One region of the Streptosporangium sp. NPDC050855 genome, then DNA from elsewhere that is predicted to be linked to it. Evidence: predicted binding sites of a transcription regulator. Region 1 holds the regulator's gene; the other holds the start of a gene.

Region 1 (15,565 bases):
ACGCTCATCGGCCGTCTCCCGCTGCCCGGCCGCCGCGCCCCCCGGGGACGGGCGCGAGCGCCCTCATGTCCTCTCCCGGGGACGCTGCTTGCCGGCCATTCCCTTGATCTGCGGCGCGCTCTGGCGCTGCGCCTCGTCGTAGCGCCCGTAGGCGTCCACGATGTCGCCCACCAGCTTGTGCCGCACCACGTCGGCGCTGGTCAGGCGGGAGAAGTGGATGTCGTGGACGCCGTCGAGGATGTCCTGGACGACCCGCAGGCCGCTCTGCGTGCCCCCGGGAAGGTCGACCTGGGTGACGTCACCGGTGACGACGATCTTCGAGTTGAAGCCGAGCCGGGTCAGGAACATCTTCATCTGCTCCGGCGAGGTGTTCTGCGCCTCGTCCAGGATGATGTAGGCGTCGTTGAGCGTACGGCCGCGCATGTAGGCCAGGGGCGCGACCTCGATCGTGCCCGCGGCCATCAGCCGGGGGATCGAGTCGGGGTCGAGCATGTCGTGCAGCGCGTCGTACAGCGGCCGGAGGTAGGGGTCGATCTTCTCGTAGAGCGTGCCGGGCAGGAAGCCCAGCCGCTCGCCCGCCTCCACCGCGGGACGGGTGAGGATGATCCGGTTGACCTTCTTCTCCTGGAGGGCCCTCACGGCCTTCGCCATGGCGAGGTAGGTCTTGCCGGTGCCCGCCGGGCCGATCCCGAAGACGATGGTGTACTTGTCGATCGCGTCGACGTAGCGCTTCTGGTTCACGGTCTTCGGGCGGATGGTCCGGCCCCGCGAGGAGATGATGTCCAGCGAGAGCACCTCGGCGGGACGGTCGGAGGTCATCCGCAGCATGGCGATGCTGCGCTCGACCGCGTCCGCCGTCAGCTGCGCGCCTCCCCGGACGAGCTCGGACATCTCCTCGAAGAGCCGCACCACGGTGCTGCTCTCCTCGGGGCTTCCGGTGATCGTGATCTCGTTGCCCCGGACGTGGACGTCGGCGCGGAAGGCGCCCTCGATGACGCGCAACAGCTCGTCGCGCGAGCCCAGCAGGCTGACCATCGACTGATCGTCCGGAATCACCACCTTCGCCTGGGTGCGGCCGGAGCCCCTGGACTTGGACGGCGTTCTGCTGGAATCGTTTGTCTCGGACATGAGCGGGCCTTACGGCCTGTTCGCCTCCAGATATAGGCGCGGAACTTCACCGCCATGGTATCCGCCATCGCGGCGATCGCGCCTATCGGTTTTCAGCCGGGCGGCCAGTTCAGCCCGCGCCCGCCGATCACGTGTCCGTGCACGTGGAAGACGGTCTGACCGGCCTCGGGGCCGGTGTTGAACACCAGCCGGTAGCCCGTCTCGGCGACGCCCTCCAGCCGGGCGGCCTCGTGCGCGGCGGCGAGGACCTCCTCGGCCAGGCCGCCACCGGCGGCGGCCAGGGCCGCGACGGTCGGGTGGTGGTCCCTGGGGATCACCAGCACGTGGGTCGGCGCCTGGGGATCGACGTCACGGAAGGCCACGGTGCGGTCGGTCTCGTGGACGATCTTCGCGGGGATCTCTCCGGCCACGATCCGGCAGAACAGGCAGTCGGCTTCGCTCACCATGCAGGCACCTTACCGCCGAGGACGTTGCGAATCGGTGATGGTTCCGGTCGGCAAACAAAGATCCACCCGGATATGGTGGATGTGCAAAACTTCAACCACGACAGCCCTTTGCGCGCAGCACCATATGGCCGCCTGGCGAGGACACGACTGGGTCATGCCCCCTAATGAACCGGAAGAGCGTAAACCCTCTGGGAAGGCCAAGCGTCCCACTGATGTGACCACCGAGACCCTCGTGGCCGACAGGTCGCTCGGGGCGGTGCCCGTCGGATGGGATGCCGACATGGCCGTTACCGCGCTCTACAGCGCGCACTACCGGTCTCTTGTCCGGCTCGCCGTCCTGCTCGTCCGCGACATGGCAACCGCGGAGGAGGTCGTGCAGGACGCGTTCGTCGCCATCCATGGCGCCTGGCGCCGACTGCGCGACACCGACAAGGCACTGGCCTACCTGCGACAGTCGGTCGTGAACCGATCACGTTCGGTGCTTCGGCACCGGGCGGTCGTCGAGAAGTACGCGCCCAAGGGCATGCCCGACGCGCCGAGCGCGGAGAACGGCGCGATCGGCGAGTTCGAACGATCCGCCGTCATCGAGGCGCTGCGCGGGCTGCCCGCACGCCAGCGGGAGGCCCTGGTCCTGCGTTACTACGGAGATCTGTCCGAGGCTCAGATCGCCCACGCGATGGGCATCAGCAAGGGCGCGGTCAAGAGCCACACGGCTCGCGGCATGGCCGCCCTACGAACCTCACTGGAGCAACTGTCATGACCGACTCCCCGGATGAGTACGGCGAGCTCCTTCGCCGTGCGCTCAACGCGGAGGCGAACTCGGTCGTTCCCTCCCCGGACGGGCTGGAGATCATCCGCGCCCGTATCGAACGGCGCGGGATCCGCGGGCTGATGTGGTGGCGCGCCGGGGTGTCCGTCGCGGGCGCCGTCCTCGTCGCGTCCACCGTCGTCATGGTGGTGCCCGAGCTCCGCGAGCGGGTGATCCCCTCGGTGGACGCCGGGCAGGTCAACTTCACCGAGTCGACCCCTCCCGACGGGTCGGCCACCTCGCGTCCCCCGGCCCCCTCGACACCGGCCGCCTCGAACCCGGCCCCGCTCCCGATCGTCTCCCGGTCGGCGACCCCGCCCGCGCCGGAGCCCACGTCCTCCAGGAGCGCCACCGCGAGCCCGAAACCGTCCGCCAGGCCGACCTCGACGACGGCGAAGCCCCGGCCCACGCCGACGCCCCCCTGCCCCACCCCGCTGGACGGCGAGCCCGTCGAGGGCGGAGAGGGCGGAGAGCCCCCCGAGTGGTGCGAGGAGGCCTCGGCGACGGCCACGCCGACGCCCACGCAGAGCCCTTGCTCGACGGAGGACTGCTCGCCGGGCAACGAGGTGTCGCCCCCGACGCCGACCGAGCCGGCCACCCCCGTCCCGACCCCGTCCGGCACCTAGCCGTCGTCACCGGGCCGGTCCCGGCCGTCCCTTCCGACCGCTTCACCGGCCGGCCGGTGAAGCGGCGAGCCGGTGTCGTCGGCGGGCTGGTGTCGTCGGCGGGCCGGTGAAGCGGCGGGTGCCGTCCGGCGTGCGTCGCGGGGCGGCGGCCCGGGTCACCAGCGGCCGGTGCGGGCCTGGAGCACCGCCGCCGCGACGACCCCGGCCGTCGAGGTGCGCAGCACCGTCGGGCCGAGCAGCACCGGGGACGCCTCGGCCTCCCGGAACGCGGCGATCTCCTCCGGGGAGATCCCGCCCTCCGGGCCGACCACCACGACGATGTCGCCCCCTGCGGGGAGCGCGAGGCCGGACAGCGCAAGGGCCGCCTCCTCGTGCAGGACGACGCCCAGCGCTGCGGCCGAGAGCAGACCGGCGACCTTCGGGGTGGTCGCGAGCTCCGTCACCTCCGGCAGGTGGAAGCGGCGGGACTGCTTGCCCGCCTCGCGGGCGGTGGAGCGCCAGCGGGCCAGCGCCTTGGCCGCGCGCTCGCCCTTCCACTGGGTGACGCACCTGGCGGCGGCCCAGGGGACGATCACGTCGACCCCGGCCTCCGTCATCATCTCCACGGCCAGCTCGCCCCTGTCGCCCTTGGGCAGCCCCTGGACCACGACCAGCCGCGGGGAGGGCGCCGGCAGGTCGTGGCGGCGCAGCACCTCGACCCGGAGCGAGTCCTTGCCGGACTCGACCACCACGCATTCGGCGACGAGGCCCGCCCCGTCGGTCAGGTCGAGCCGCTCCCCGGCCCGCAGCCGCCGTACGGCCGCCGCGTGGCGCCCCTCGGGGCCGCCGAGCACGAACTCCGTCCCGGCCGCCCCGGCGAGGTCAGCGCGCTCGGCCAGGAAGACCGGAACGCTCATGACGCGCCGGGCCGGGCCCGCCCGGCCCGCCCGGCCGGTCCGGCCGGCCGGACCGGCCACCGAGGGAGCAGGGTCCGGGTCGGCCGGGTCGGTGGGAGCGGTGGGAGCGGTGGGAGCGCTGTCCGGGTCATCTCGTCAGCGGCCGTTGAAGGCGTCCCGCAGGCGGGAGAAGAAGCTCTGCTGGCCGGGCGCGAACTTGCCCGGTGGGCGCTCCTCGCCGCGGAGCCTGGCGAGCTCCTTCAGGAGCTCCTCCTGGGCCGCGTCCAGGCGGGTGGGGGTCTCCACGTTGACGTGGATCAGCAGGTCGCCGCGGCCGGTCTCGTTCAGGCGCTGCACCCCGCGGCCGTAGAGCGGGATCGTCTGCCCCGACTGCGTGCCGGGTCGGATGTCCAGCTCCTCGGCGCCGTCCAGCGTCTCCATGGTCAGGATGGTGCCGAGCGCCGCCGCGGCCATCGGGATCTGCACGGTGCAGTGCAGGTCGTCGCCACGCCGCTCGAAGGTCTCGTGGGGGCGCTCGACGATCTCCAGGAACAGGTCGCCGGGGGGGCCGCCACCGGGACCGACCTCGCCCTCACCGGCGAGCTGGATGTGGGTGCCGTCCTCGACACCGGCCGGGATGCGGACCTTGATGGTCCGCCGGGTGCGGACCCGGCCGTCGCCCGAGCACTCCTGGCAGGGGTTGCGGATGATCGAGCCGAAGCCGCCGCACTGGGGGCAGGGACGCGACGTCATGACCTGGCCGAGGAAGGACCGGGTGACCTGGGAGACCTCACCGCGTCCGTGACACATGTCACAGGTGTCGGGGTGGGTCCCGGCGGCGGCACCGGAGCCGGTGCAGACCTTGCAGACCACCGCGGTGTCGACGACCAGCTCGCGGGTCGTGCCGAAGCCCGACTCCTGCAGGTCCAGCTCGACCCGGATGGTGGCGTTACGTCCGCGGCGGGCGCGTGAACGGGGCCCCCGGCCGCCTCCGGCACCGGCGGCGCCGAAGAAGGCGTCCATGATGTCGCTGAACGGGAACCCCGCGCCGAAGCCTCCGGCCCCCGGGCCGCCCGAGGAGAACGGGTCGCCGCCCATGTCGTACATCTGGCGCTTACCGGAGTCGGAGAGGACCTCGTAAGCCTGCGTGATCTCCTTGAACCGCTCCTGGGTCTCAGGGTCGGGGTTGACGTCGGGATGCAGCTCTCGCGCCAGGCGGCGATACGCCTTCTTGATCTCTTCCGCACTGGCGTCACGGCGCACCCCGAGGGTGCCGTAGTAGTCGCTCTTAGCCACTTTTCGTTGACCTCTTAGGATGCAGCCAGAATCTGGCTGACGTAGCGTGCCACCGCGCGCACCGCGCCCATCGTGACCGGGTAGTCCATACGCGTCGGGCCCAGCACACCGAGCCGGGCCAGTTGCTTGTCCCCAGAACCGTATCCGGCGGCGACGATGGACGTGCCCTGGAGTCCGGTATAGGGGTTCTCCGAGCCGATCCGCACGGTCAGCGCCGACAGGTCGGAGGTCTCACCGAGCAGCCGCATGAGCACGACCTGCTCCTCCAGGGCCTCCAGCACGTCGCGGAGGCCGACCGTGAAGTCGGCTCCCGCCAGGTTGGCGGCCCCGGCAAAAACGATCTTCTCATCGTGCTTCTCCACCAGCGACTCCAGCAGCACCGACAGGATCGTGGCCGCGAGCGGCCGATCCTCGGGCGACAGCCGCTCGGGCAGGTCGGCGACCCTGTCGGGGACGCCGCTGAGCCCGCACCCGTCCAGGGAGGTGTTGAGCACCGCGCGCAGGTGGGCCACCCGCTGCTCGTCGGCGACCTCGGGCAGCTCGACCACCCGCTGCTCGACCCGGCCGGTGTTGGTGATCAGCACGAACATCAGCCGGTGCTCGCTCAGCGGCACCAGCTCGACGTGGCGGACCGCCGAGTTGGTCAGCGTCGGGTACTGCACCACGGCGACCTGGCGGGTCAGCTGGGCCAGCAGCCGCACCGTCCGCATGACCACGTCGTCGATGTCCACGGCCCCGGCCAGGAAGCTCTCGATGGCCTTGCGCTCGGCACTGGAGAGCGGTTTCACCTGGGACAGCCGGTCGACGAAGAGCCGGTACCCCTTGTCGGTGGGCACTCGGCCGGCGCTGGTGTGGGGCTGGGCGATGTACCCCTGTTCCTCCAGCACGGCCATGTCGTTACGGATCGTCGCCGGTGAGACCCCCAGGTTGTGCCGGTCCGCCAGCGCCTTGGAACCCACCGGCTCGTTGGTGGACACGTAGTCCTCGACGATGGCGCGTAGCACCGCGAGCTTCCGGTCGTCGACCAACGTGGTCACCTCCCTGCCTGCGTCCGAGGGAAACACGAGGTCTGGCACTCTGTGTTCCCGAGTGCCAAGTGTACGGCCCCGGCGCGAAAGGCGCGATAAGCAAGAGCTGCGGATGGTCCCGCCAAGCCGTTGTTAAGTCAACTGCTATCGCGATCCAAGGCGAAGCCACCACAATCCGTATATGTCCAAAGATTTTGGTTCTTTCCCGGGGGGCGCGGCCGGTGACCCCGGTCACGGTGCCTCCCAGCAGCCATATGTCCCACCCGGCGGGCAACCGTACGGACAGCCCGGGTACGGGGGCGGGCCCGGCCGGCCGGGCCCGCAGCCGTACGGCCAGCCGGGGCAGCCGGGCCAGCCGGGACAGCAGCCCTACGGCCAGCCCGGTCAATCCGGTCAGCCGGGTCAGCCGGGGCAGCAACCCTACGGCCAGCCCGGGCAGCAGCCCTACTACCAGGGCGGGCAGGGCCACCCGCCGTACCCGGGCGGGCAGCAGCCCTACCAGGGGGACCCCTCCTACGGCCACGCGCCTCCCGGGTACGGCGTCCCGCAGGGACCGTCGTCCACCGGGAAGATCAAGCCCGGCATCGGGTGGATCGTCGGGGCCTGGCTGGTCGCCGCGCTCAGCGTCATCGTCGGCATCGCCGGGTTCGCCGGTGGTCTCTCCGACGCGGCCGAGTCCGCCCCCAAGACGTCGTTCGTCCCCGGCCAGGAGACGACGGTCAGGCTCGACCCCGCCGACAGGCCCGCCCTCTACGTCTCCACCGCGGGCCCCACCCGGTTCGAGTGCTCCCTCAGGGGCGGCACCGGCACCCCGAGGCTGCAGAAGCCGGCCGGGCGGACGACCGTCTCCGGGGCGAACGGCATCTCCTGGGAGCTGGGCCTGCGGATCGGCGTGGACCGGGCGGGCGACTACCGGATGACCTGCACCGCCGACCCGGACGAGGGCACCAGGTTCGGCGTGGGCCAGGAGTTCGCCACCGGAGCGCTGGTGGGCGGGGTGGTCGCCCTGTTCGCGGTGCCCGGCGTCGGCATCCTGCTGGCCATCCTCGTGACGATCGTCGTCCTGGTGAAGCGGGGCAACGCCCGCAAGCGCCAGGCGTCCGCCGCGGCGTCGGCGGCGGCGGGACAGTGGGCGGCATCGGGACCGTACGGCAGGTGACGGTGGCTTTTGCTAGCGTCCCACGTGATCCCGGCGAGAGAGGGTGGACGGTCGTTGATGTACGAGCGTGACGTTCTGGCGGAAGACTGGCGGCGCCCCCGCCGGGGGACGATCCCCCAGGTCCCCGCCGAGCTCGACCTGGTCGTCGAGGACGCCGACGGCGGCTTCTGCGGCGCCGTGGTGGCCTGCGACAAGGAGGCCGTCACCCTGGAGGACCGGTTCGGGCGCCGGCGGGTCTTCCCGCTGGAACCGGCCGCGTTCCTGCTGGAGGGCAAGGTGGTGACCCTGGTGCGGCCGGCCACCGCGCCGCGCGGCCCGCGGCGGAGCGCCTCGGGGTCCATCGCGGTGGAGGGGCTGCGGGCCCAGGTCGCCCGGGAGAGTCGGATCTACGTCGAGGGCGTGCACGACGCCGCCCTCGTGGAGAAGGTCTGGGGGCACGACCTGCGGGTCGAGGGCGTGGTCGTGGAGTACCTGGAGGGGGTCGACCACCTGCCCTCCATCGTCGAGGAGTTCGCTCCGGGGCCCGGCCGCCGGCTGGGGGTGCTCGTCGACCACCTGGTCCCCGGCTCCAAGGAGAGCCGGATCGCCGCCCAGGTCTCCTCACCGCACGTGCTGGTCGTCGGGCATCCCTTCGTGGACGTCTGGCAGGCGGTCAGGCCGCAGGTGCTGCGGATCCCCGCCTGGCCCTCGGTGCCGCGCGGCGTGCCCTGGAAGGAGGGCGTCGTGGCCGCGCTGGGCTGGAACGTCGAGACCGGCGAGGCGTGGCGCCGTATCCTCGGATCGGTCACGACCTACGCCGACCTGGAACCCGACCTGCTGGGGCCGGTCGAGGAACTCATCGACTTCGTGACGGTTCCCGGCGAGGATGGGCAGGCCGTCGACCCCCGGGAGGGGACATGAACGAGAACGCCGAGGATCGGCCCGGCGACGACCGGACGCGGCGCATGGACGACCCCGCGGCATGGACCGGTGGATCCGGTGGGGTCGGTGGGCCCGGCGGAACCGGTGGGCCCGGTGGATCCGGTGGGCCCGGCCGGGACGCGCCGCACCAGGGGTACGGGCCGGACGACCGGGACCGCACCGGGCCGGGGCGCGGCCACGAGCCGACGGAACCGGGGTACGGATGGCCCCAGGGGCACGACCGGGGACCGGGATACGGCCAGGAGTACGGCCTGGGATACGGCGGAGGACAGGGATACGAGCAGGGATACGGCCAGGGGTACGGTCACCCGTCCGGCTCCCCGTACCGGCCCGCCCCTCCCCCGTACGGCACCGGTGCTCCGGGCATGCCGGGCGGTCCCGGTGACGCGTACCGGCCGGGCCACCCGTACGACGGGTACACCCCGCCCGGCTACGGCCACCAGGCACCGCCCGGGACGTACGGGCCGCGGCCGGGCAGCGACGACACCACCATGGCCCTGCTGGCCCACCTGCTGGGGCTGCTGACCTCCTTCATCGGCCCGCTGGTGCTCTACCTGGCCAAGCGGGACGGCTCGCCCTACGTGCGCGACCAGGCCGCCGAGGCGCTCAACTTCCAGCTCACGGTGCTGATCGCCTACGTGGTCTGCTGCGTCCTGGCGTTCGTGCTCGTCGGGTTCGTGCTGATGCTCCTGCTCTGGATCGGGTCGCTGATCATGGCGATCGTCGCCACGGTGGCGGCGAGCCGGGGCGAGAGGTACCGCTATCCGATGACCATCCGGTTCGTGAGCTGACCCGGGCGGATCGCCAGGAGCCAGGACGGGCCGGGACGCGGCCGTTCCGCGACGGGCCGCCACCGTACGTCACGAGCCGTCAAGGACACGGCCTCAACGGCCTCAGGTGAGGTCGCGGACCAGCGCGTCGGCCAGCAGGCGGCCGCGCAGCGTGAGCACCGCCCGTCCCGCCTTGAACGGCTCGGTCTCCAGCAGGCCGTCGGCCAGGGCCCGGGCGACCACGGGGGGACGTTCCAGCTCGACGAGCGGGAACCCGCGGGAGAGCCGCAGCTCCAGCATCAGCCGCTCCACCGCCCGGTCCTGCGGGCCCAGTACCTCGCGCGCGTGCGCCGGGGAGTCCCCCGAGGCCAGGCGCCGCGCGTAGGCGGCGGGGTGCTTGACGTTCCACCAGCGGGTGCCGCCGACGTGGCTGTGCGCCCCGGGCCCGACCCCCCACCAGTCGCCGCCGGTCCAGTAGAGCAGGTTGTGCCGGCAGCGCCCCGCCTCGGAGGTCGCCCAGTTGGACACCTCGTACCACTCGAACCCCGCCTCGGCCAGCATGGCGTCGGCGATCAGATAGCGGTCGGCGGCCACGTCGTCGTCGGGCATCGGGAGCTCGCCGCGCCTGATCCTGGCCGCCAGCCTGGTCCCGTCCTCGACGATCAGCGAGTACGCCGAGACGTGGTCGGGCCCGGCCTCGATCGCCGCGGCCAGCGACGCGCGCCAGTCGTCGTCGCTCTCCCCGGGGGTGCCGTAGATCAGGTCGAGGTTGACGTGCTCGAACCCCGCCTGCCTGGCCTCCCGTACGGCGTGCGCGGCACGGCCGGGGGTGTGGCGGCGGTCCAGCACCTGGAGCACGTGCTCGCGGGCGCTCTGCATCCCGAAGCTCATCCGGTTGAACCCACCGGCGCGCAGCACGGCCAGGTAGGCGGGGTCCACCGACTCGGGGTTGGCCTCGGTGCTCACCTCGGCCCCGGGGGCGAGCCCGAACTCCTCCTCGATCGCCTCCAGGATCCGCACCAGGTCCCCGGCCGGCAGGAGGGTGGGGGTGCCCCCGCCGAAGAACACGGTCTCGACCGGCAGGGGCGTGGTCCCGAGGACGGCCCGTGCCCGCCGTACCTCCTCGACGGCGGTGTCCGCGTAGTCCCTCTGCGAGGCGCCGGGGCCGAGCTCGGACGCCGTGTAGGTGTTGAAGTCGCAGTAACCGCACCGGGTCACGCAGAAGGGCACGTGGACGTAGAAGCCGAAGGGCCGCTCGCCGAGCCCGGCGAGCGCGCTCCGCGGCAGCTCGCCCGAGGCGGGCACCGGGTCCCCGTCGGGAAGTGTGGATGGCACGCCCCAAGTCTGCCGCCCCCGTCGCGATGCCCGGTACATCCTCCCGGTCCGACCGCCTCACCCACCCCGGTCCCGCCCGGCCGGTGCCCTGAGGCCGCGCCGTCCGGAAGCCCCACATCCTCCCGGTCCGGCCGCCGTACCCACCTCGGTCGCCGCCCGGCCGGTGCCCCGAGGCCGCGCCGTCCGGGAGCCCCGACAGCGCGTCGCCCGGGTGAGGTCCCCGACGCCGTGCCGCCTCGGTGGGCCCCCTGGTGACGCGCCGCCCGGGTGGGGCCGTTCCCCGGTGCGGCCCACTGCCGGGAGCCTTCGTGACCGTCCGGCACCCCGCCCCGGGAGTCAGATCTCGTGGTCGTCGCGTTCCGGCAGTCCGTACCGGCGGGCGAGGGGGTTCCACAGCCGCAGGAAACCGCGCTTGGCCGTGGTCGCCTCCTCGGAGAAGGCCAGGCCGCGCCGGTAGTCGTCGTCCTCGCTCAGGTCGCGGTCGCAGCCGGTGTTCCGGCGGGCGGCCCAGGCGAGGAAGGCCTCGTCGGCCTCGAAGGAGGCGGTCAGGGCCCGGGTGAGACGTTCCTTGACCGCGTCCCCGTCGTCGAGCGCGCCGGTGCCCAGCGCGTTCGCCTGGATCACCTGCTCGCGCCGGGCGTCCGTGATCCGCTGGAGCACGGCGAGCGCGCCCGCGGTGTCCTCGCAGGAGCGGAGCCGCTCCAGGGCGTCGCCGAGGCCGGATCGGGAGCCGCCGCTGTCGGCGAGCAGCGCGTCCAGGACCCTGGCCTGCGACTCGGCGTCCTCGGGGCCACCGGGAGGCCGTCCCGCCACGGGCGTGCCCATCTCGGCCTCGGCGCGGGCGCCGGTCGCCACGATCGGCACGCCACCCGTCGCGGTCGGGCCGGCGCCGCGCGGGGCGAACCAGGCGGTGCCCGCCGCGACCAGCGCCGTCGTGACCAGCGCGGCGATCGTGACCACGGGCCAGACCCGGCGGTCGGCCGGGGGCCGCCTGCGCCCGTACCGCCCGTCGTCGCCGTCCCGTCCCTGGCGGGGTGCCCGGCCTCCGGATTCGGGCGACCGGCCTCCGGGGTCGAGCGCCCGGTCCCGCCCGTCCGTGTGCAGGTGCCGCTCCTCCCGGGGGAGGTGCTGCTGCCAGTCGGCCGGGTCCTGCCGCCACTCCTCCGGAGGGACCCGCCCGCCCCCTGTCAGGTCCCCTGTCGAGTCCCCCGACGAGCCGCCGGATGCGGGCCGGCCGGGAGAAGGCCGTTCGGCGGAGGGCCGTTCGGCAAGGGGCCGATCGATGAAAGGCCGATCGGTGAAGGACCGGTCGGGGAAGGGATGGTCGGCGGCGGACCGGCCGGGGAGGGAGTGCCCGGGAAGGGGCCGGTCGACAAGGGGCTGCGCCGGCGGGTGCGGGGCCGTCGGCGCCCCGCATCGGGGACACTGCCGCCGCCCTTCCATGGGGGCGCCACATCGGTTGCAGAACGCCTGCTGCTCCATGCCTTACAACGGTAGTCGAGAGCTTCGCCTTCCACCTGTCAAAACGCCGTCCACCGTTGACGCCCCGATCACCCAGGTCTACGATCCGGGAAAACTTAAAGGAAAGTTTCCTATAAGTTACTTCCCGAGCAGTGGAGAAGCCCGTGCAGAGACTCCTCCGGCACATGATCGCGGCGGTTCTCGCCGCGGGTCTCGCGGCGGTCGCCGTACCCGCCCCGGCCCAGGCGCACGACCAGGCCCTTCAGGATCGCGGTGACCGCTTCAAGCGGGTCGCGTACTTCATCCAGTGGGGCATCTACGGCCGCAACTACCACGTCAAGGACATGGACACCAGCGGCGCCGCCGCCAAGCTGACCCATATCAACTACGCCTTCGGCTTCGTCAACCCCGAGGGTGACTGCTACTCCGCCGACCCGTGGGCCGACTGGCAGCGCCCGGTGCCCGCCGAGCAGAGCGTGGACGGCGTCGCCGACGCCGAGGGGCAGGCGCTGAGCGGCAACCTGAACCAGCTCAAGAAGCTCAAGGCCAAGCACCCCGGCCTCAAGACGCTGATCTCCCTCGGCGGCTGGACCGGCTCGAAGTACTTCTCCGACGCCGTGCTGACCCCCGAGGGCCGTGCCCGGCTGGCCTCCTCCTGCATCGACCTGTGGCTGAAGGGCAACCTGCCCGGCACCGCCCCCGGCAGCGGCGCGGGCGTGTTCGACGGCATCGACCTGGACTGGGAGTGGCCCGGCTCCTCCGGCAACGACGGCAACATCATCCGTCCCGAGGACAAGCGGAACTTCACCCTGTTCGTCACCGAGCTGCGCCGCCAGATGAACGAGTTCGACCGGCGTAGCGAGCTGACCGCCTTCCTGCCCGCCGCGGCCGCGAAGATCGACGCCGGCTTCGAGGTGCGCGAGGTCTTCAAGCAGCTCGACTTCGCCACCGTCCAGGGCTATGACCTGCACGGTTCCTGGGAGACCGTCACCGGCCACAACGGCAACCTGTTCAACGACCGGCGCGACCCGAACCCGGTGAAGTACAGCGTGGACCAGACCGTCCGCGACTACCTGACCCGCGGCGCTCCGGCCAGGAAGATCGTGGTGGGCGTGCCCGCGTACGGCCAGGGCTGGACCGGGGTCACCGGCGGCAGGAACGGCCTGTACGGCACCGCCACCGGACCGGCCCCCGGCACCTTCGCGGCCGGCAACGAGGACTACAAGATCCTCGTGAACAAGCCGGGCAAGCGCTACCGCGACCTGCTGACCGGGGCCGTGTGGCTCTACGACGGCAACGAGTTCTGGTCCTACGACGACCCGGCCTCGCTGACGCAGAAGGCGGCCTACATCCGCCTGAAGGGCCTGGGCGGATCGATGATGTGGTCCATCGACCAGGACGACGCCAAGGCGTCGCTCACCACCGCGCTCTACCGCGTCCTGCGCTGAGCGACCCTCACCCACGGGCGGGGCCGCATCGGATCCGGGTCACCGGATCCCGGCGGTCCCGCCCTCCGCGTTCCGGGCACGGGCCTGTCCGCCCGCCGCCTTCCGGACGCGGGGGCCACCGCCGGCTTCCCGGACTTACCGGACAACGACGGCCCTGCCGCTCACTTCTTGGGCGTGGAGGACTCGGTGGAGAGCGCGGCCACGAACGCCTCCTGGGGGACCTCGACGCGGCCGACCATCTTCATCCGCTTCTTGCCCTCCTTCTGCTTCTCCAGCAGCTTGCGCTTACGGGAGATGTCGCCGCCGTAGCACTTGGCGAGGACGTCCTTGCGGATGGCGCGGATGTTCTCCCGGGCGATGACCCGGGCACCGATGGCCGCCTGGATGGGCACCTCGAACTGCTGCCTGGGGATGAGCTCGCGCAGCTTCTTGGCCATCTCGACCCCGTACGCGTAGGACTTGTCCCGGTGCACGATGGCGCTGAAGGCGTCGACGGCCTCGCCCTGGAGCAGGATGTCGACCTTGACCAGGTCGGACTCCTGCTCGCCCGAGGGCTCGTAGTCCAGCGAGGCGTACCCGCGGGTGCGGGACTTGAGCTGGTCGAAGAAGTCGAAGATGATCTCGCCGAGCGGCATGGTGTAGCGGATCTCGACCCTGTCCTCGGAGAGGTAGTCCATCCCCTGCAGGTTGCCGCGCCGGTTCTGGCAGAGCTCCATGATCGCGCCGATGAACTCCGAGGGGACCAGCACGGTCGTCTTCACCATCGGCTCGTAGACCTTCTCCACCTTGCCGGTGGGGAACTCCGAGGGGTTGGTGACGACGACCTCCTTGCCGTCCTCCATGATCACCCGGTAGACCACGTTGGGCGCGGTGGAGATGAGCGAGAGGTTGAACTCGCGCTCCAGCCGCTCGCGGACGATCTCCATGTGGAGCAGCCCGAGGAAGCCGCAGCGGAAGCCGAAGCCCAGCGCCGCGGAGGTCTCCGGCTCGTAGTCCAGGGCGGCGTCGTTGAGCTGGAGCTTGTCCAGGGCCTCGCGGAGCTCGGGGTAGTCGTCCCCGTCGATCGGGTACAGGCCGGAGAAGACCATGGGCTTGGGGTGCTCGTAGCCGCTGAGCGCCTTCAGGGCCGGCCGCGTCACCGAGGTCACCGTGTCGCCGACCCGGGACTGGCGGACGTCCTTCACCCCGGTGATCAGGTAACCCACCTCGCCGACGCCCAGCCCCTGATCGGCGATCTTCGGCTCGGGCGAGATGACGCCGATCTCCAGCGTCTCGTGGGCCGCGGTGGTGGACATCATCAGGATGCGCTCGCGCTTGCCCAGGTGGCCGTCCATGACCCGGACGTAGGTGATCACACCGCGGTAGGTGTCGTACACCGAGTCGAAGATCAGCGCGCGGGCGGGCGCGTCGGCGTCGCCGACCGGCGCCGGGACCTTGTCGACCACGTGGTCCAGCAGCTCGCGGACGCCCACGCCGGTCTTGCCGGAGACCCGCAGCACGTCCTCGGGCTCGCAGCCGATGAGGTGGCAGATCTCCGCGGCGTACTTCTCCGGCTGGGCCGCGGGAAGGTCGATCTTGTTGAGCACCGGGATGATCGTCATGTCGTTGTTCATGGCCAGGTACAGGTTGGCCAGGGTCTGCGCCTCGATCCCCTGCGCGGCGTCGACCAGCAGGATCGCGCCCTCGCACGCCTGCAGCGACCGGGAGACCTCGTAGGTGAAGTCGACGTGCCCGGGAGTGTCGATCATGTTGAGCACGTAGTCGGTCTCACCGACCTGCCACGGCAGCCTGACCGCCTGCGACTTGATCGTGATGCCGCGCTCGCGCTCGATGTCCATCCGGTCGAGGTACTGGGCCCGCATGGAACGGGCGTCGACCACCCCGGTGATCTGCAGCATGCGATCGGCCAGGGTCGACTTGCCATGGTCGATATGGGCGATGATGCAGAAGTTGCGGAGCACAGCGGGGTCGGTCTGGCCAGGCTGAATGCGCACCGGGGTCCGTTTCAACAGATTGATGACGATCATACGGCTGGCATGCCAGCCGTCTTCCATGGTGACATGTCCGGGTGATTGCCCGGACCAGAGCACGGCGCGGCCTGCGGTTCCTCGCTACGGTGGCGGCCCTGCTCCTTGCGCTTCCCGGGGTGGCCGTGGCCACCCTCACCCTGCAGTTTACCGGGACCCCGGCCCGCTGGGCCAAGACCACCGGTCACGACGCCCTCTGGCTCGGCCACGCCTGGGTCGACGGCCGCAAGACGGCCG
Region 2 (15,565 bases), on a different contig from region 1:
ATGACGTACAGGCTCATGTAATGAGCTTGTACGTCTCAACCCTTACGGCGCGGACGCGGTGAGCTTCCCCGCGGAACCGGCGAACCGCCCGTCGGCGAGCGCCGGTGAACCCGACGGCCGCTGCCGCACGGCAGCGCCACACGGGGCACTCCACACCGACCATGACCATGCGCTACGCCGCCACGCCCGACGAGCACGCCGAGCGGGCACTCCTCGCAATCAGGAAGTCCGAGGCCAACGGCACCCGGGTGAACTTCCCCCACGAAACTCCGCCGGGATGCACCCGTTCGAGCGAGCCGACCGCTTCCCTCTCAACGGCCGTCGCCCACTGCCGCCCCTGCAGAGCTGCGACAAGGACAACGTCCGCCCGACCTGCGGCGTCTTCGTCACCGACGCCCGCTACCTGACCACAACTCCGCCCAGCCACCTGCCCCGGGATGACCATGGTTACGAGAAGCCGCGTTTCCCGCACCCGGCCCGAATTTGTCGGCCTTGTACGCCATGATCAGCACTCGTATCAGCACATCCCCCCAAGGAGTGCCATGGCCGTCACCGGCAGAGCCGGATGGTCCGGCATGGGCTGGAACGGCTGGACGCACCTCGCTCTCCTCCATGCCCAGCTCGACGCGGGCGCCGACCCGAATGCGGGAAAAGACTTCCATGGACGGCCCCTCCACCGAGCAGCCGAGCGCGGCCCGCCTGAAGCGGCTCTCGCGGTGGCCACCCGGTCAGCCATGATCCAGAGCTCTGTGAACGGCTCAACACGAGTGAACACCGCATCAACCTTCCTACTCACCGACCCTCGACCCTCGACCCTCGACCCTCGACCCTCGACCCTCGACCCTCGACCCTCGACCCTCGACCCTCGACCCTCGACCCTCGACCCTCGACGAGAGCGTCATGACCGCCACGTACAGGAGGCAAGCGTGAAGCTTCTTCTCACTTCCGCCGGCGTCAAGAACCCGAGCATCCACAGCGCGCTGGTCGACCTACTGGGCAAACCGATCGCCGACTCCAACGCCCTCTGTATCCCCACCGCTAGCTACGGGCACCCCCAGGGCAGCCCCGGTGGGGCATGGCGTTTCATCAGCGGTCGGTCCTCCACCCCCATGTGCGAGCTGGGTTGGAAGTCCTTGGGAGTGCTGGAACTCACCGCGCTGCCCAGCATCGACGAGGAACGCTGGGTCTCCTGGGTCCGGGAGACGGACGTCCTGCTGGTGAACGGCGGCGACGCCCTGTACCTGTGCCATTGGATGCGGCAGTCGGGGCTGGCCGATCTCCTGCCGTCGCTGCGCGAGACGGTCTGGGTGGGACTGAGCGCCGGAAGCATGGTGATGACCCCCCGTATCGGAGAGGACTTCGTCGGCTGGGAACCGCCTTCCGGGAGCGACGGCACACTGGGCATCGTCGACTTCTCGATCTTCCCGCACCTGGATCACGAGCTCCTGCCGGAGAACACCATGGCCCACGCGGAAAGATGGGCGGCCGGAATCCCAGGCCCGGCGTATGCGATCGACGACGAGACCGCCATCAGAGTGACCGAGGGCACCGTCGACGTCGTGTCCGAGGGGCACTGGAGGCTGTTCTCGCCCTGACACCGAAAGGGCTCGTACGGTGGCCGCCGACTTTTCGCTGATCCCGGGCCCTCTTCGATGCGGACCCCGTTAGGACGTGTCGCCTCCCATCAACGAATGCCGTTCGGTGCCGTCAGGTGCCGCGACGGTGACGTCCATCGTTCTCGGCTGCGCTCCGGTGTCAGCGGGTCCGCTGACTTTTCGCCGACTCCACCCAGCCGCCCGACCTGAGGCGACCATGGCTACGGGAAGTCGCGTTTCCCGCGGCCGGCGCGAATTTGTCGGCCTCGTACGTCATGATCGGCGCTCGTCTTCAGTACGTCTCTCTCAAAGGAGTGCCATGGCCGTCACCGAAGGAGCCGGATGGTCCGGCCTGGGCTGGAACGCCTGGACGGATCTCGCCGCGATCCGTGCTCGGCTCGACGCAGGTGCCGACCCGAATTCGGTACTGGACTTTCGTGGACGGCCCCTTCATCACGCGGCCGAGGAAGGCTCACCGGAAGTGGTCGCGGAACTGGCCCGGCGCGTCGACGACGTCGACGCCGAGCACGACGGCCGCACCGCGCTGTGGCTCGCCGTCTTCAACGACCGCCCCGACAACGCCCGTGTCATGGTCGCCGCCGGAGCGGACCCGTGGCGGCCGATGATGAACGGCTGGTCCCCCGGACGGCTCAGCCTGGCCGGTCCCACCCCCGATCTGTTCACTCTTCCCGATGGGGAGGCCAGCCTGTCGGCCGCCGAGGCCGCCGCCGTGGCGGAGGCCGGACGTCTGACCGCCGCGTTGGGGCGCTTCGACGGCGACGGCCACAGCCTCGCCTGTGTCGCCGACATCACCGCTGCCGAGGCGGTACGGCGTCTGGAGGCCGTACCAGTCGATGACGCCGACGTTGAAGAGATCATGGGGGATCCCTGGGGGGATTTAGACGCCACTTTGTCCGTCATCGGTGTCACCGACGTGCCCGGCGGATGCATCGTCTTTCAGCCGTGTGGGCACGCCGCGTCCAACCCCGGCGTCATAGAACGCCTGTCGGTGGGCACCGTCTGCTACGGGCTGTTCGCCAACCCCAAGAGCGGCAACCAGGGGGCCATCGCCCGTGACGGCGCCATCGAGGAATGGGACACCCACCCCGGCGGCGGCAGCGTCTGCTCCGAAGAACCCGCAGAGGAGATCCTCGCCACCTATCTCTACCACCACCAAGCAGAGGCCTACTGCTTCGCCGGAGCGGGCCTCCGGCCGGCTGACGCCCGATCGATCAACGGCCGGGCCGACATGTGGCTCAAGCTGCCCGGACAAGACTGGTGACGTTAACCGGAGATACGACAAGAAAGTTCGTTCCCGCCATCTGAAGTCGGGCCTTCATCCTGCGGCTCGACCTCCGCCACAATGATCATGTGATCGACTACTACCGCGATTTCTTCGAGCGGCATCAGTGGCTGGAGAACGCCCTCTCCTGGACCGTCGTGCAACCCCTCGACGAAGAGATCACTGCGGACGACCTCCTGCGACGAGTGAACGGAGGCCGCGCCCCCGAGCAGCGCGTCATGGAGTGTCCCCGGGAAGAGTCCGGAGAAGAAGGTTGCCCCGTCCTCCTCGTCTCCGAGGGCGAAGGAACCTGGGGTTTTCTCGACCTCGCCGGAGGTTTCGGTCTGTCCGACCGCGTCCTCACCGCCCTCAGTGCGGAGTCACGCGTGTGGATGGTGACCTGGCACTTCAACGGGGGATACACGATCCTCTATGCGGCCGGCGGCGAGATCAGGGCGCGGACGCGCGACTTCCTCTTCACCGAGCACGTCGTCGAGGAAGGCGACCCGAGCATCCTGGCCGACTTCCGCGCCATGCTCGACGGTCTCGACCCGGAGGACTACCGCGGCAAACGCGGTGCGCCGTTCGCCTTCATCAAGGCGGCCACCGGCATGGCCCTGGACAGCGAGTTGCCGGAGGTGGAGAACGCCCCCGTGGTCATCCTCGACCACCCTGCCGCCTGACCGGTTGTCGGCCGGCCTCCCCGCCACGGCGGCAGCTCATCCTCCGAAGACGTCCACTGACTTTTCGCTGGCTCCGCCCCCGGAACTTCAACGGACGTCCTCACCGATCTTGCTGCCACGATCGCGGGTGAGGATGCCGTCAGCGAGCAGCGAGGTGCCCGCCAGGACCTGTAAAGCACATTGGCCCGAACCGATTGTGGCGCAGGTACTCACGTCGATCGCCTTTCATACTCCACCTCACGTCTTCAGGTGGCCGGAAGCGGCCAGGTGAGCCCGTCAACTAAACGGGTGTCATATGCGTCTGACACGCATCCCCTTGAGTCTGGAGATGTCGTGACCTATCCCCCGCAGGGCCCACAACCTCGGCCGGGTTACCAGCACCCGCAGCAGCAGCCCTACGGGCATGTGCAGGGCCCGCCACACGGGTATCCGCCCCCGTACGGCCACCCCGGTCACAGCCACCAGCCGCCGCCGAAGACCAGCCGCGGGGCCGTCGTCGGGATCGTGGCCGCCGTGTCTTTGACGGTCGTGGCGGGCGTCATCGGCACCCTCGTGCTGCTGGGCAGCGGGACCACCGGGAGCGAGCTCCGTTCGGCCCCGGACGGCGGGCAGCTTTTCAGCGCCCCGCCGCCCACCGAGGCCGGGCAGCCTGCGGACACCGGGCAGACCATCGCGGACCCTCCCGCCGAACAGCAGGGTCAGGTCGCGAAGGTTGGGGAGACCATCACCGTCAAGGGGCGTCAGCCCGGCGTCGAAGTGGCCGTCACCCTCAACCGCGTCATCGACAACGCCACGTCGTCGAACCAGTTCCTGCAGCCCGACCCCGGCACCCGCTACGTCGCCGTCGAGCTGACCCTGAAGAACGTGGGCCGGCAGGTCTACACCGACTCGCCGATCATGGGCGCCGACCTGATCGACACCGAAGGCCAGCAGCACCGCACCACGCTGATGAGCGACGTGAAGGAAGGGGTGCCCTTCGGCGGCTCGATCACCGTGGCCGTCGGCGACACCCGGAAGGGCCTCATCGTGTTCAAGGTTCCCGCCAACGCGAAGCCCGCGAAGCTGCAGTTCGGCGTCATGCTGAGCAGCGAGAAAGGCGAATGGGCGCTGTTGTGAGCAGGTGCCGGAAATCGTCGGTTCCGGCCCCCGTCACCCCCGGCCCCGGCATCCCGCTGGAGAACATCTCCCGCCTGGTCGGTCACCGCAACACCTCAGTGACGGAGACGGTCTACCGCAAGCAACTCCGCCCGATGCTCCTGGAAGGGGCTGAAGCGATGGACAAACTCTTTCCCGATCTCTAGCTCAGCACCCCGACGTAGACCCATGCCCGGCGAGAGCGTCCGCCTCGCCGGGTCGTCGCTTTCTGATGCCGCATCAGGCAACCTTCGTCTTGTTGCGAGATCCCATCCGGCCGCGTGAGGGCAACGTCGTGGCGGATCGGCGGTCGACGAGCAAGCTTTCTAGCCGCGCTTGGGCCAGACCGGGCCCTGGTCGGTCCAGACGACCCCCTTGTTGCGGCACAGACAGAAGGGGTGGCCGATCGGGTCAGTGTAGATCCGCCAGCCGTAGCCGTCGGAGCCGATGAAGTCCTGTCGCAGCATCGCGCCAAGGTCGAGGACGCGGCGCTGCTCGGACTCGATCTCGTCCACTTCGAAGTCGAGGTGGAACTGCTTGGGGTGCTCGCTGTCGGGCCACTGCGGAGCGCGATAGTCGTCCACCCGGATGAAGGCCAGCTCGAGCTCACCGAACTTGATGCCGGCCCAGTTCTCGTGGCTGCCTTCTTTGATCGGTCGGCCCGTCACCTCGGCGTAAAAGGCCGCCAGTTTCATCGTGTCCGGGCAGTCGATGATGAAATCGGTGAGTCGCAGCATTCCGCGATCTTGTCACAAGATCTTTGATACAGCCGCCTTAGTCCGCGTCCCCATCGGTGTAGTGGAAATGCTCCTGGTGGGCGGTCGTGAAGCGCCCGACGAACGAGGGGGTCCGCTGATGGGCGGCGCGAGGCTGGAAGTGGCCGTGCTCGATCGCCCAGTCGTGGACACCCGTGTCGAGGGGGTACTCCGTGAGCATTCCCGTCAGCTCGCCGGTCTTGATCCACGACTCTGCGCGCTCTCGCGTACGGAACACGCCGGACGGCCACTGAGCGCCCTCGCCCAGGAAGACCCAGACGGTCAGGGGACTGGAATCGCTCACCGCTGAGACACCTCGCCACTGGACTTTGCGAAACCCGGAAGGGCACGGACCTGCTGGGGGACCGTAGTCACTCAGTTGGTCACCCGGCAACGCAGAAGGCCACTCCCGATCTCTCGGAAGCGGCCTCTGACCTGGGTGGAGATGAGGGGATTCGAACCCCTGACCCCTTCGATGCGAACGAAGTGCGCTACCGGACTGCGCTACATCCCCAAGACGTGGACTAGGTTAGCAAACTTCCGGGGGCGCTCGCGCCATCCGGGCGCCGGTCAGTCTCCGACCGCGCGCCGTCCCGACTCGGCGTACTGGTCGAAGATCTCGTCGCGGTGCGCGTCCAGGTCGATGATCTCGGCCACCGGCCGCTGGGTCTCCAGCAGGGCGGCGCGGCGACGGGCGCGTCTGGCACGTTCCGCGCGGGCCTGGGCGGCGGCTCTGCGCCGCTCGGCGTCGATCTGGACCGTGGCTCGCAGGACACCGAGATAGGCGCCCAGCAGCACCACCGAGGGCGCCACGCCCCACCAGGGGATGACCTTGAGGGCGGCCGTCACCACGGAGGCGATCAGGAGCAGCACGCACCAGAGCGTCAGGCGCCTGCGCTTGGCCACGTGCTTGGCCCGGCGGCGGCCCTCGGCGCGGCGGCGCTCGGCCTCCGCCCTGGTCATGGACGGCCGGACAGGCCCTGGACCGGCGGGCGCGCCCCCGGACACGGTTCCGGACGTCCCGGACGGCACCTCGGAGCCGACGACCCCGTCGACCCCGGTGTCCGGGGAGGTCTCCCCGGCGCCGTGCTCGGAGACCTCGCCACCGGGCGCCTCGTCACCGGACGGCTCGGACGAGGACGAGGACGAGGACGACGAGGACACGGGCAGCGGCTCGGCCAGCGTGTCGGCGGAGTCCTCCTCGGCCCCCTGCTCCTCGTACGCGTACGGGCTGGCGTCCTTGTCCTGGTCGACGTAGGTGTTACGGTCGCGGCGCAGCCACATGGGCACGAGGACGCACAACCACATGACGACGATGGCCAGGTACAGGAAGACGCTCATGGCCGCCTCCGAGCAGCGTGAAGACGCGCGTGCTCCGACGGCGTCCTCGATCTGCTCATGTCACGCACCGTAAGACCGCGTGTCACTATTTGACGAGCATTCGATGCGGTGTGTCGCGAGTTCTTCAAACCTCTTCATGTGGGCCGCCCCCGTGCGCGGCCGCCTCCCGGGCCCTTCGCCAGCGCGCCAGCAGCCCTCTGGGCGCGTCCTCGACGGTGAGCGCGTAGCAGATGTGGTCGCGCCAGGCGCCGTCGATGTGCAGGTGCCTGCGCCTGACGCCCTCCTCCCGGAAGCCCAGTTTCTCGACCACCCTGCGGCTGGCCTGGTTCTCCGGCCGGATGTTGGCCTCGACGCGGTGCAGGCCGGTGGTGAAGAAGCAGTGGTCGACCGCCAGGGCGACGGCGGTGGGGGTGATGCCGCGCCCGGCCAGCGCGCCGTCGATCCAGTAGCCGATCTGCGCGGACCTGGCCGACCCCCAGACGATGGCGCCCACGGTGAGCTGCCCGGCGAAGGCTCCCTCGTAGGTGACGACCCAGGGCAGGGCGAGCCCCTGCCTGGCCTCCCTGCGGAGCGTTCCGGCCATCGAGACGTACGGGCCCAGGCCGGTCTTGAACAGGGGCGTCTCGGGATTGGTCGGCTCCCAGGGGCGCAGCCAGTCCGCGTTGCGAAGCCGCGACTCCCGCCAGACGCGTACGTCCCGCAGCCGCAGCGGCCGAAGTGCCACCGGACCCTCGGTCAGGGTCACCGGCCAGCCACGAAGTCGATCCACGCCCTCCATCATCCCCCCAAGATGACCCGCCGTGCCATGGAAGCGGGGCGCCCGGATCAGCGGGAATGGTCTCCCCCGCGGATCTGGTCCACGGCGTGCTCCAGGACGGGCCCGAGCACGGCCATGCCGTCGCGTACGCCCCCGGAGGATCCCGGCAGATTGACGATCAGCGTGTTCCCGGCCTGACCGGCGAGCCCGCGGGACAGGATCGAGGTCGGCACCCTGTCCCGGTTGACCTGCCGGACGGCCTCGGCGATGCCCGGGATCTCCTTGTCGATCACCCGCCGGGTCATCTCGGGGGTGAGGTCGGCCGGGGTCAGCCCGGTACCGCCGGTGGTGACGATCACGTCGTACTCCTCGGCCACCCCGGTCCGCAGCGCCGCCTCGACCGGCTCGCCGTCGGGGACGACGCGGGGTCCGTCCACGTCGCATCCGGCCGCGGTGAGCAGCTCGGCCAGCAGCCTGCCCGAGGTGTCCTCGTACGTCCCGGCTGCGGCCCGGTTGGACGCGGTGATCACCAGAGCTCTCATCGAACACCTCCGTGCTGGAGATCCCCGGCTCCCGGGTCCCGGGCGGGGAGCGGTCGGACGGCCATCATCCCAGCCCCTCCGGCCCCGGTACGCGCGGGCCCGCCGGTCGTCGTGGGTCGTCGGGGTCCGCCGGGGGCGTCGTCCCGTGCCCGCGCGCCACGAAGGGCTCGGGGACCGGTCCGCGTCCCGGCCCGCGCTTCACGAAGGGCCAGGGAGCGGGTCCGGGTCCGCGCGAAGACCTCGGGGGCAGGATCCCGGCCCGCGCGGCACGAAGCCCTCAGGGGCGGGTCCAGGTCCCGGTCTTGCCACCGGTCTTCTCCTCGACGCGGACGTCGGTGATCACGGCCGCCGGGTCCACCGCCTTGACCATATCGATGAGCGCCAGAGCCGCGACCGAGACCGCGGTGAGCGCCTCCATCTCGACCCCGGTGCGGTCGGCCGTCCTGACCCGGGCGGTGATCTCCACGCCCTCGTCGGCCACGGCCAGTTCGACCTCGACCCCGTGCAGCGCGATGGGGTGGCAGAGCGGGATCAGGTCGGGGGTGCGTTTGGCGCCCATGATGCCGGCGATCCGCGCGGTCCCGATCGCGTCCCCCTTGGGGACCTCCCCGGACCGCAGCAGAGCCACGGCCCTGGCGTCGAGCAGCACCCTGCCGGTGGCGGTCGCCGTGCGGACGGAGACGTCCTTGGCGGAGACGTCCACCATCCGGGCGGCGCCGGTCTCGTCGAGGTGGGTGAATCCGGCCATGTCGGCGTCCTCTCCGGTTCCGTTCACAGGGAAATGATCTTCACGTCGTCGTCTCCGTCCCCACTCGCACGAGGACGCCTCACAGGGTCGTCCCCGTTCCCGTCGGCGCGAGGAGACCTCACAGGGGGATGACCTCCACGTCCGCGCCCTCGCCGAGCTCGGTGACGGACTCGGGGACCACGATCAGCGCGTTGGCCGAGGCCAGGGCGGCGAGCTGGTGGGAGCCCTGCCTGAGCACCGGCGCGACCGTGCCGTCCGGGCCGAGCACGCCCCGCAGGTAGGAGCGCTTGCCGTCGGGCGAGCGCAGCGCGGCCGTGGTGACCATCCGCACGGTCGGCGTGGGCTCGGCGGGCAGGCCGCGCATCTTCCGCAGCGCGGGCCGGACGAACAGCATGAACGACACGAACGACGACACCGGGTTGCCGGGCAGCGCGAAGATCGGGACGTCGTCCTCGCCGACCACGCCGAACCCCTGGGGCATGCCCGGCTGCATGGCCACCCGGTCGAAGCGGACCGTGCCGAGCGGGCCCAGCGCCTCCTTGACGGGCTCGTACGCGCCCATCGAGACACCGCCGCTGGTGATCACGAGGTCGGCGCGCAGCAGCTGGGCGTCGAGCTGGTCGAGGAAACGGGAGGCGTCGTCGGTGACGATCCCGGCCCGGTACCCGTCCCCGCCCGCCTCGCGGACGGCGGCGATCAGGGTGTAGCTGTTGGACTCCCAGATCTGGCCGAATCCCAGGGGCAGCCCCGGCTCGACCAGCTCGGCCCCGGTGGAGATCACGACGACCCTCGGCCGGGGCCGTACCAGCACCCGGCGGCGGCCGACCCCGGCCAGCACGCCGAGCTGGGCCGGCCCGATCGAGGTGCCCGCGGGCAGCACGACGTCACCGGCGCGCACGTCCTCCCCGGACCGGCGGACGGCGTTCCCCGGCCGCGCCGGGCGGTCGATCGCCACCCGGACCGTGCCGCCGTCGGTCCACTCGACCGGGACCACCGCGTCGGCCCCTGCGGGCATCGGGGCACCCGTCATGATCCGCGTCACCATGCCGGGGCCGATGGCCTGCAGGCGGCCGTCGCCGGCGGCGATGTCGTCGATCACCGGGAGCGTCACCGGGGCGTCCGCGACGTCCTCGGCCCGTACGGCGTAGCCGTCCATGGCGGAGTTGTCGAAGGGCGGCAGCGGGACCGGGGAGGTGACCTCCTCGGCCAGCGTGGTGCCCAGCGCCCGCTCCAGCTCCACCTCCAGCGGGGCGAGCACCCGCACGGTGTTCAGGATGTCGGAAAGATGGTCGTCGACCGATCTCATGGGGCTCATCGCGAGGCCAGGAACTCCTTGAGCCAGGGCAGGAACTCCGGTGCCAGGTCGGGCCGGTCGGCGGCGAACTGCACCACCGTGCGCAGGTAGTCGATCTTGTTGCCGGTGTCGTAGCGGCGGCCGCGGAACAGCACACCGTGCACCGGCCCGCCCTGGTCGCTGCCGCGCGAGGCCAGGGTGCGCAGGGCGTCGGTGAGCTGGATCTCGTCGCCGCGTCCCGGCGGGGTGTTCTCCAGCACCTCGAACACGGCCGGGTCGATCACGTACCGGCCGATGATCGCCCAGTTGGACGGGGCCTCGTCGGCGGGCGGCTTCTCCACCAGGTCGGTCACCCTGACCACGTCGTCCTCGCCGGTGGGCTCGATGGCGGCGCACCCGTACAGGGAGACCTGCTCGGCGGGGACCTCCATCAGCGCGATCACGCTGCCGCCGTGCGTGCCGCGTACCTCGATCATGCGCTTGAGGAGCTCGTCGCGGTGGTCGATGAGGTCGTCGCCGAGCAGGCAGGCGAAGGGGTGGTTGCCCACGTGCTGCTTGGCGCACAGGACCGCGTGTCCCAGGCCGCGTGGCTGGCCCTGCCTGACGTAGTGCAGGGTGGCCAGGTCGGCGGGCTCGCGGACCTGGGAGAGGCGCTCGTCGTCGCCCTTGGCCTCCAGGGCCTCCTCCAGCTCGATCGCCCGGTCGAAGTGGTCCTCGATGGAGCGCTTGGTCTTGCCCGTGACCATGAGGAGGTCGAGCAGACCGGCGGAGACCGCCTCCTCGACGACATACTGGATCGCGGGCTTGTCGACGATGGGCAGCATCTCCTTGGGCGTCGCCTTGGTCGCCGGGAGAAAACGGGTGCCCAGGCCCGCAGCGGGAACTACGGCTTTCGTCACAGCTTCGAAGTCGGCCATACCGAAACCTTAGTGGAGGGATCCGTGGACAAGCGGAAGCTGCGTTCCACGATCGAGGCGGCGCGGGCCTCGATCCCCGGCGAGCGGCGGCACGCGGCTTCCGTCCAGATCAGGGAATCCCTGCTGGACCGGCCCTGGGTGCAGATGGCCGGGCTGGTCGCGTGCTACTGGTCGATCGGCACCGAGCCGGCCACCCACGGGCTGGTCTTCGCCCTGTGGAAGCACGGCGCGACCGTGATCCTGCCCGTGCTGCGCGAGGACGACGATCTCGACTGGGCCGTGTACGACGGCCCGGACACCCTCGCCCCCGGGCGGTTCGGGCTCATGGAACCGGTCGACACCCGGCGCGGCGTCGACGCGATCAGGACGGCGGCGCTGGTGATCGTGCCCGCGCTGGCGGTGGACGCCTCCACCGGGGTGCGGCTCGGCCGGGGCGGCGGCTCCTACGACCGGGCGCTGGCCAGGGTCGGCCCGAACGTGCCGACGGTGGCGCTGCTGCACGAGGGCGAGCTGCTCGACGGCGTGCCCGCCGAGCCGCACGACCGGGCGGTCCGCTACGCCGCGACACCGGACGGGATCGTCAGGATCGCCGCGGACGGGTGAGATCCGTCCCGGCACCGACGGACCGGCGGAGCGACCGGGGCGACCGGAGCGACCGGAGCGATCGGGAGAGAACGCGCAGGTGAGACACCGTCGTGGCCGTACGGGACGGGGCGCGGGGCGTCCGGATCGCGACGGGAAGGGCGTGTCCACGGTGCATGACGGCACCTCGGAATGCGACACAATGGTCCCCGGAGTCGGAGAGGGGGCCAGATGGGACTGGACGTCTGGCTGCTTCTCAGTGCCGGGATCGTCATCGCGGCCATCGTCGCCGTGCGCGTCGCCCACCGCAGCGGACTGCCCAGCCTCCTGATCTTCCTCGGCTTCGGCCTGCTCATCGGCGAGTCCGGGTTCGGGCTGCAGTTCGACGATCCGCAGCTCGCCCAGCAGATAGGCCTGATCGCGCTGGCGATCATCCTGGCCGAGGGTGGCCTGACCACGAGCTGGAACCACGTCAGGAGCGCCATCCCCACCGCGCTGGTGCTCGCCACCGTGGGCGTGGGGGTGAGCATCGTGGCCGTCGCGGCCCCGGTGCACCTGATCCTCGGCATGGACTGGCGGACCGCGCTGCTGCTGGGCGCGATCCTCGCCTCCACCGACGCCGCCGCGGTGTTCTCGGTCCTGCGGCGCCTGCCGCTGCCCTCGCGCCTGGCGGGCATCCTGGAGGCCGAGTCCGGGTTCAACGACGCCCCCGCGGTCATCGCGGTGATGCTGCTGAGCGCCGCCACCTCGCCCAGCCTCGGGGTCGCCCTGTTCGAGGTGGTCTTCGAGCTGGTGGTGGGCGCGGCCGTCGGCCTGGCGGTCGCCCCGCTCGGCACGTACGCGCTGCGCCGCATCGCGCTGCCGGTCTCGGGCCTGTACCCGATCGCGGTGCTCGCGCTCGCGTTCGTCGCCTACGCCGGGGCGATGCTGCTGCACGGCAGCGGTTTCCTCGCGGTGTACCTCGCCGCGCTGGTCATGGGCAACTCCCGGATGCCGCACCGCGCCGCCTCGCGGGGGTTCGCCGAGGGCGTGGCCTGGCTGGCCCAGATCGGCCTGTTCGTGATGCTGGGGATGCTCGCCAGCCCGTCGGAGATGCCGTCCGCGATCGTGCCCGGCCTGGTGGCCGGGTTCATCCTGGTCGCGGTGGCCCGGCCGGCGTCGATCATCGTCTCGGCGCTGCTGGTCCGGCTGCTGCGCGTGGACCGGCTGAACTGGCGCGAGCAGGCGTTCCTGTCCTGGGCCGGGCTGCGCGGCGCGGTCCCCATCGTGCTCGCGACCATCCCGTGGGCGGCCACCTCGATGGACGACGGCACGGCCAGGTTCGTGTTCAACGAGGTCTTCGTGATCGTCGTCGTGTACACCCTGCTGCAGGGGCCGACGCTGCCGTTCGTGGCGAAGCTGCTGGGCCTGACCACCCCGTCCGAGGCCCGCGACCTGGAGGTCGAGTCGGCCCCGCTGGAGGAGCTCAACGCCGACCTGCTCCAGGTACGGGTGCCTCCGACGTCCAAGCTGCACGGGGTGGAGATCTTCGAGCTGCGGCTGCCCTCGGACGCGCAGGTCACCCTGATCGTCAGGGACGGCCGGACGTTCGTCCCGGCCGACTCCACCAGGATCCGGGTGGACGACCAGCTCCTGGTGGTGACCACGGCCGCCTGCCGCACCACGGTCGAGCGCCGGATGCGGGCGATCAGCCGCAAGGGCAAGCTCGCGGGCTGGTACGGCGAGCAGGGCACCTGACCGAAACCCCGCCGTACGGGCGGATGCGGGACATGCCGGAGATCTTCCCCCGCGGCCGCCGGGGCACCTGACGGGAATCTCCCCATGGAATGCGAGAACTCCGACTCGCGTTTATGCTTGTCGGCTGCGTACCATTAGCAGTCGCGCCACCAGAGTGCCAATCGGCGCGGACCACTACGAGGAGGAGCGCGTGCCCACCTACCAGTACGCTTGCAACGCCTGTGACCACCAGTTCGAGATCGTCCAGAAGTTCTCCGACGACGCGCTCACCGAGTGCCCGAGCTGCGCGGGCAACCTGCGCAAGGTGTTCTCCGCGGTCGGCATCGTCTTCAAGGGCTCGGGCTTCTACCGGACCGACAGCAGGTCGTCCTCGTCCAGCACGGTGACCTCCGCGAACGGCTCGTCCGGCTCCTCGGACTCCTCCAAGTCGTCGGACTCGTCGGGTTCCTCGAGCTCCACCGACTCCAAGGGCTCCTCGGGTTCCTCGGGTTCCTCGGACGCCAAGCCGTCGAAGGTCACGAGCACCCCGGCCGCCGCCGCCTCCTGAGCCCCGCGCGTCCCGCCCGACCGGCCGTCACCGGATCCGGTAGGTACGTTCCGGCGGCCTGCCGTACGGCACGACGGCCTCACGGCACGGTGGACACGGTGACCGGTCTCTCGGTTCAACGGCCCGGCGGCCGGTCCGCGACCGAGCCGAGCAGCTCGCGGGGAAGCCTGTCCAGCAGTTCGCGCAGCCGCGGATGCTCGGCGGGGTTCCAGTCGTCGACCAGCCGGGCGAGCCCGTCGCGGGCCTCCTGCACCAGGCGGCCCGCCGTCCGCTCGCCCTCGTCGGTGAGCTCCAGGACCTTTCCGTCGCCGGACCTGCGGACCAGGCCGCGCTCGACGAGCGCGTCCGCGTACGGCCGGCCCTCCTCGACCGTCACCCCCGCCCGCGTGGCCAGGTCCGTCCCGGCCTGGGGTCCGCACGAGGCCAGCCGGGTGACCAGCCAGACCGACCCCGGCGGCAGGTCCATCCCGGCCGCCTCGCCCAGGCGGCGGTAGTAGTCGGCGCGCATGTCCGCGTCCGCCAGCCGCCACAGCCCCCGCTCGACCTCGCCCAGCGAGGACCGCTCGACCGGTACCGCCCCGTAGCAGTCGCCGGGATCGGTCACCTTCGTCGTCTCCCGCAGCGGCGTCTCGGGCAGCAGCCAGGCCACCGCGAACGCCACCAGCGCCGTGGGCACGCTGTACAGGAAGACCTGAGCGATCGCGCCGGAGTAGGCGTCCAGGAACGCCGCGGCGGTCTCGGGAGGCAGCCGCCGTACGGCCGTCGGATCGGCCTGGACGGTCCGCTCCAGGCCGGGTGGCAGGCCGGCCGTCCGTGAGAGGCGTTCCAGCGAGTTCCCGAGACCGGAGCTGAAGATCGCACCGGCCACCGCGACGCCGAACGAGCCGCCGATCGTCCGGAAGAAGGTCGCCCCCGAGGTGGCCACCCCCAGGTCCTCGAAGCCGACCGCGTTCTGCACGACGAGGACCAGCACCTGCATCACCAGCCCGAGGCCGACCCCCAGCACGAGCAGCGAAAGGCTCAGCTGCAGGGCGGAGATGTCCGGGTTCACGTACGAGAGCAGGTAGAGCCCGACGGCGGTGATCGCGCCCCCGGCGATCGGGAAGGCCCGGTACCGCCCGGTACGGCTGATGACCATCCCGCCGGTGATCGAGGTGATCAGCAGCCCGGCCATCATCGGCAGCAGGTGCAGGCCCGAGGTGGTGGCCGACACCCCCTGCACGACCTGCAGGAAGAGCGGCATGTAGGTGAGCGGGCCGAACATCGCGAACCCCACCAGGAAACCGATCAGCGACGCCACGTTGAAGGTCCGGATCCGGAACAGCCTCGGCGGCATCACCGGCTCCGGAGCCCGGTGCTCGGCCCGCCACCAGAGCGTCAGCAGCACCACGGCGGCCACGGCCGGGCCGAGGATCGCGGGATGGTTCCAGGGATAGGTGGTGCCGCCCCAGGTGGTCACCAGGATCAGGCAGGCCGCCGCACCGCCCAGCAGGACGATCCCCAGGTAGTCGATGGTGTGCCGGGTCCGCTCCCCGCTCGGCGGCAGCGCCCTGGCCACGACCGCCAGGGCCACGGCGCCCAGGGGGAGGTTGACGTAGAACACCCACCGCCAGGACAGGTGGTCGACGAACAGGCCGCCGAGCAGCGGGCC

Evidence for each region. The regulator HrcA, encoded in region 1, represses chaperone genes, less so after heat shock. The targets are predictions, from matches to a motif close to TTGGCACTCTCNNNNNGAGAGTGCCAA.
Region 2: a site for HrcA is predicted at 13,502-13,528, ahead of ACIBCT_RS28600 (FmdB family zinc ribbon protein). Genes of this name have one in related genera too.

Annotation. Positions count from the first base shown of each region.
Region 1 covers NZ_JBITFY010000010.1:219,552-235,116, reverse strand. The annotation lists gene ybeY (rRNA maturation RNase YbeY) at 1-8, opposite strand, end outside; gene ACIBCT_RS21645 (PhoH family protein) at 64-1,128, opposite strand; gene ACIBCT_RS21640 (histidine triad nucleotide-binding protein) at 1,221-1,571, opposite strand; gene ACIBCT_RS21635 (SigE family RNA polymerase sigma factor) at 1,855-2,334, shown strand; gene ACIBCT_RS21630 (hypothetical protein) at 2,331-3,008, shown strand; gene ACIBCT_RS21625 (16S rRNA (uracil(1498)-N(3))-methyltransferase) at 3,164-3,904, opposite strand; gene dnaJ (molecular chaperone DnaJ) at 4,040-5,179, opposite strand; gene hrcA (heat-inducible transcriptional repressor HrcA) at 5,194-6,207, opposite strand; gene ACIBCT_RS21610 (hypothetical protein) at 6,389-7,366, shown strand; gene ACIBCT_RS21605 (DUF3097 domain-containing protein) at 7,424-8,266, shown strand; gene ACIBCT_RS21600 (DUF4870 domain-containing protein) at 8,263-9,078, shown strand; gene hemW (radical SAM family heme chaperone HemW) at 9,181-10,392, opposite strand; gene ACIBCT_RS21590 (hypothetical protein) at 10,729-11,352, opposite strand; gene ACIBCT_RS21585 (glycoside hydrolase family 18 protein) at 12,018-13,301, shown strand; gene lepA (translation elongation factor 4) at 13,463-15,295, opposite strand; gene ACIBCT_RS21575 (hypothetical protein) at 15,370-15,565, shown strand, end outside.
Region 2 covers NZ_JBITFY010000016.1:28,933-44,497, forward strand. The annotation lists gene ACIBCT_RS28520 (GNAT family N-acetyltransferase) at 1-17, opposite strand, end outside; gene ACIBCT_RS28525 (Type 1 glutamine amidotransferase-like domain-containing protein) at 927-1,595, shown strand; gene ACIBCT_RS28530 (ankyrin repeat domain-containing protein) at 1,915-2,877, shown strand; gene ACIBCT_RS28535 (hypothetical protein) at 2,967-3,560, shown strand; gene ACIBCT_RS28540 (DUF4352 domain-containing protein) at 4,074-4,676, shown strand; gene ACIBCT_RS28545 (VOC family protein) at 5,021-5,431, opposite strand; gene ACIBCT_RS28550 (hypothetical protein) at 5,469-5,753, opposite strand; tRNA gene ACIBCT_RS28555 (tRNA-Ala) at 5,890-5,963, opposite strand; gene ACIBCT_RS28560 (hypothetical protein) at 6,020-6,790, opposite strand; gene ACIBCT_RS28565 (GNAT family N-acetyltransferase) at 6,915-7,568, opposite strand; gene ACIBCT_RS28570 (MogA/MoaB family molybdenum cofactor biosynthesis protein) at 7,616-8,089, opposite strand; gene moaC (cyclic pyranopterin monophosphate synthase MoaC) at 8,367-8,837, opposite strand; gene glp (gephyrin-like molybdotransferase Glp) at 8,956-10,143, opposite strand; gene galU (UTP--glucose-1-phosphate uridylyltransferase GalU) at 10,149-11,048, opposite strand; gene ACIBCT_RS28590 (5-formyltetrahydrofolate cyclo-ligase) at 11,073-11,651, shown strand; gene ACIBCT_RS28595 (potassium/proton antiporter) at 11,862-13,367, shown strand; gene ACIBCT_RS28600 (FmdB family zinc ribbon protein) at 13,558-13,914, shown strand; gene ACIBCT_RS28605 (MFS transporter) at 14,030-15,565, opposite strand, start outside.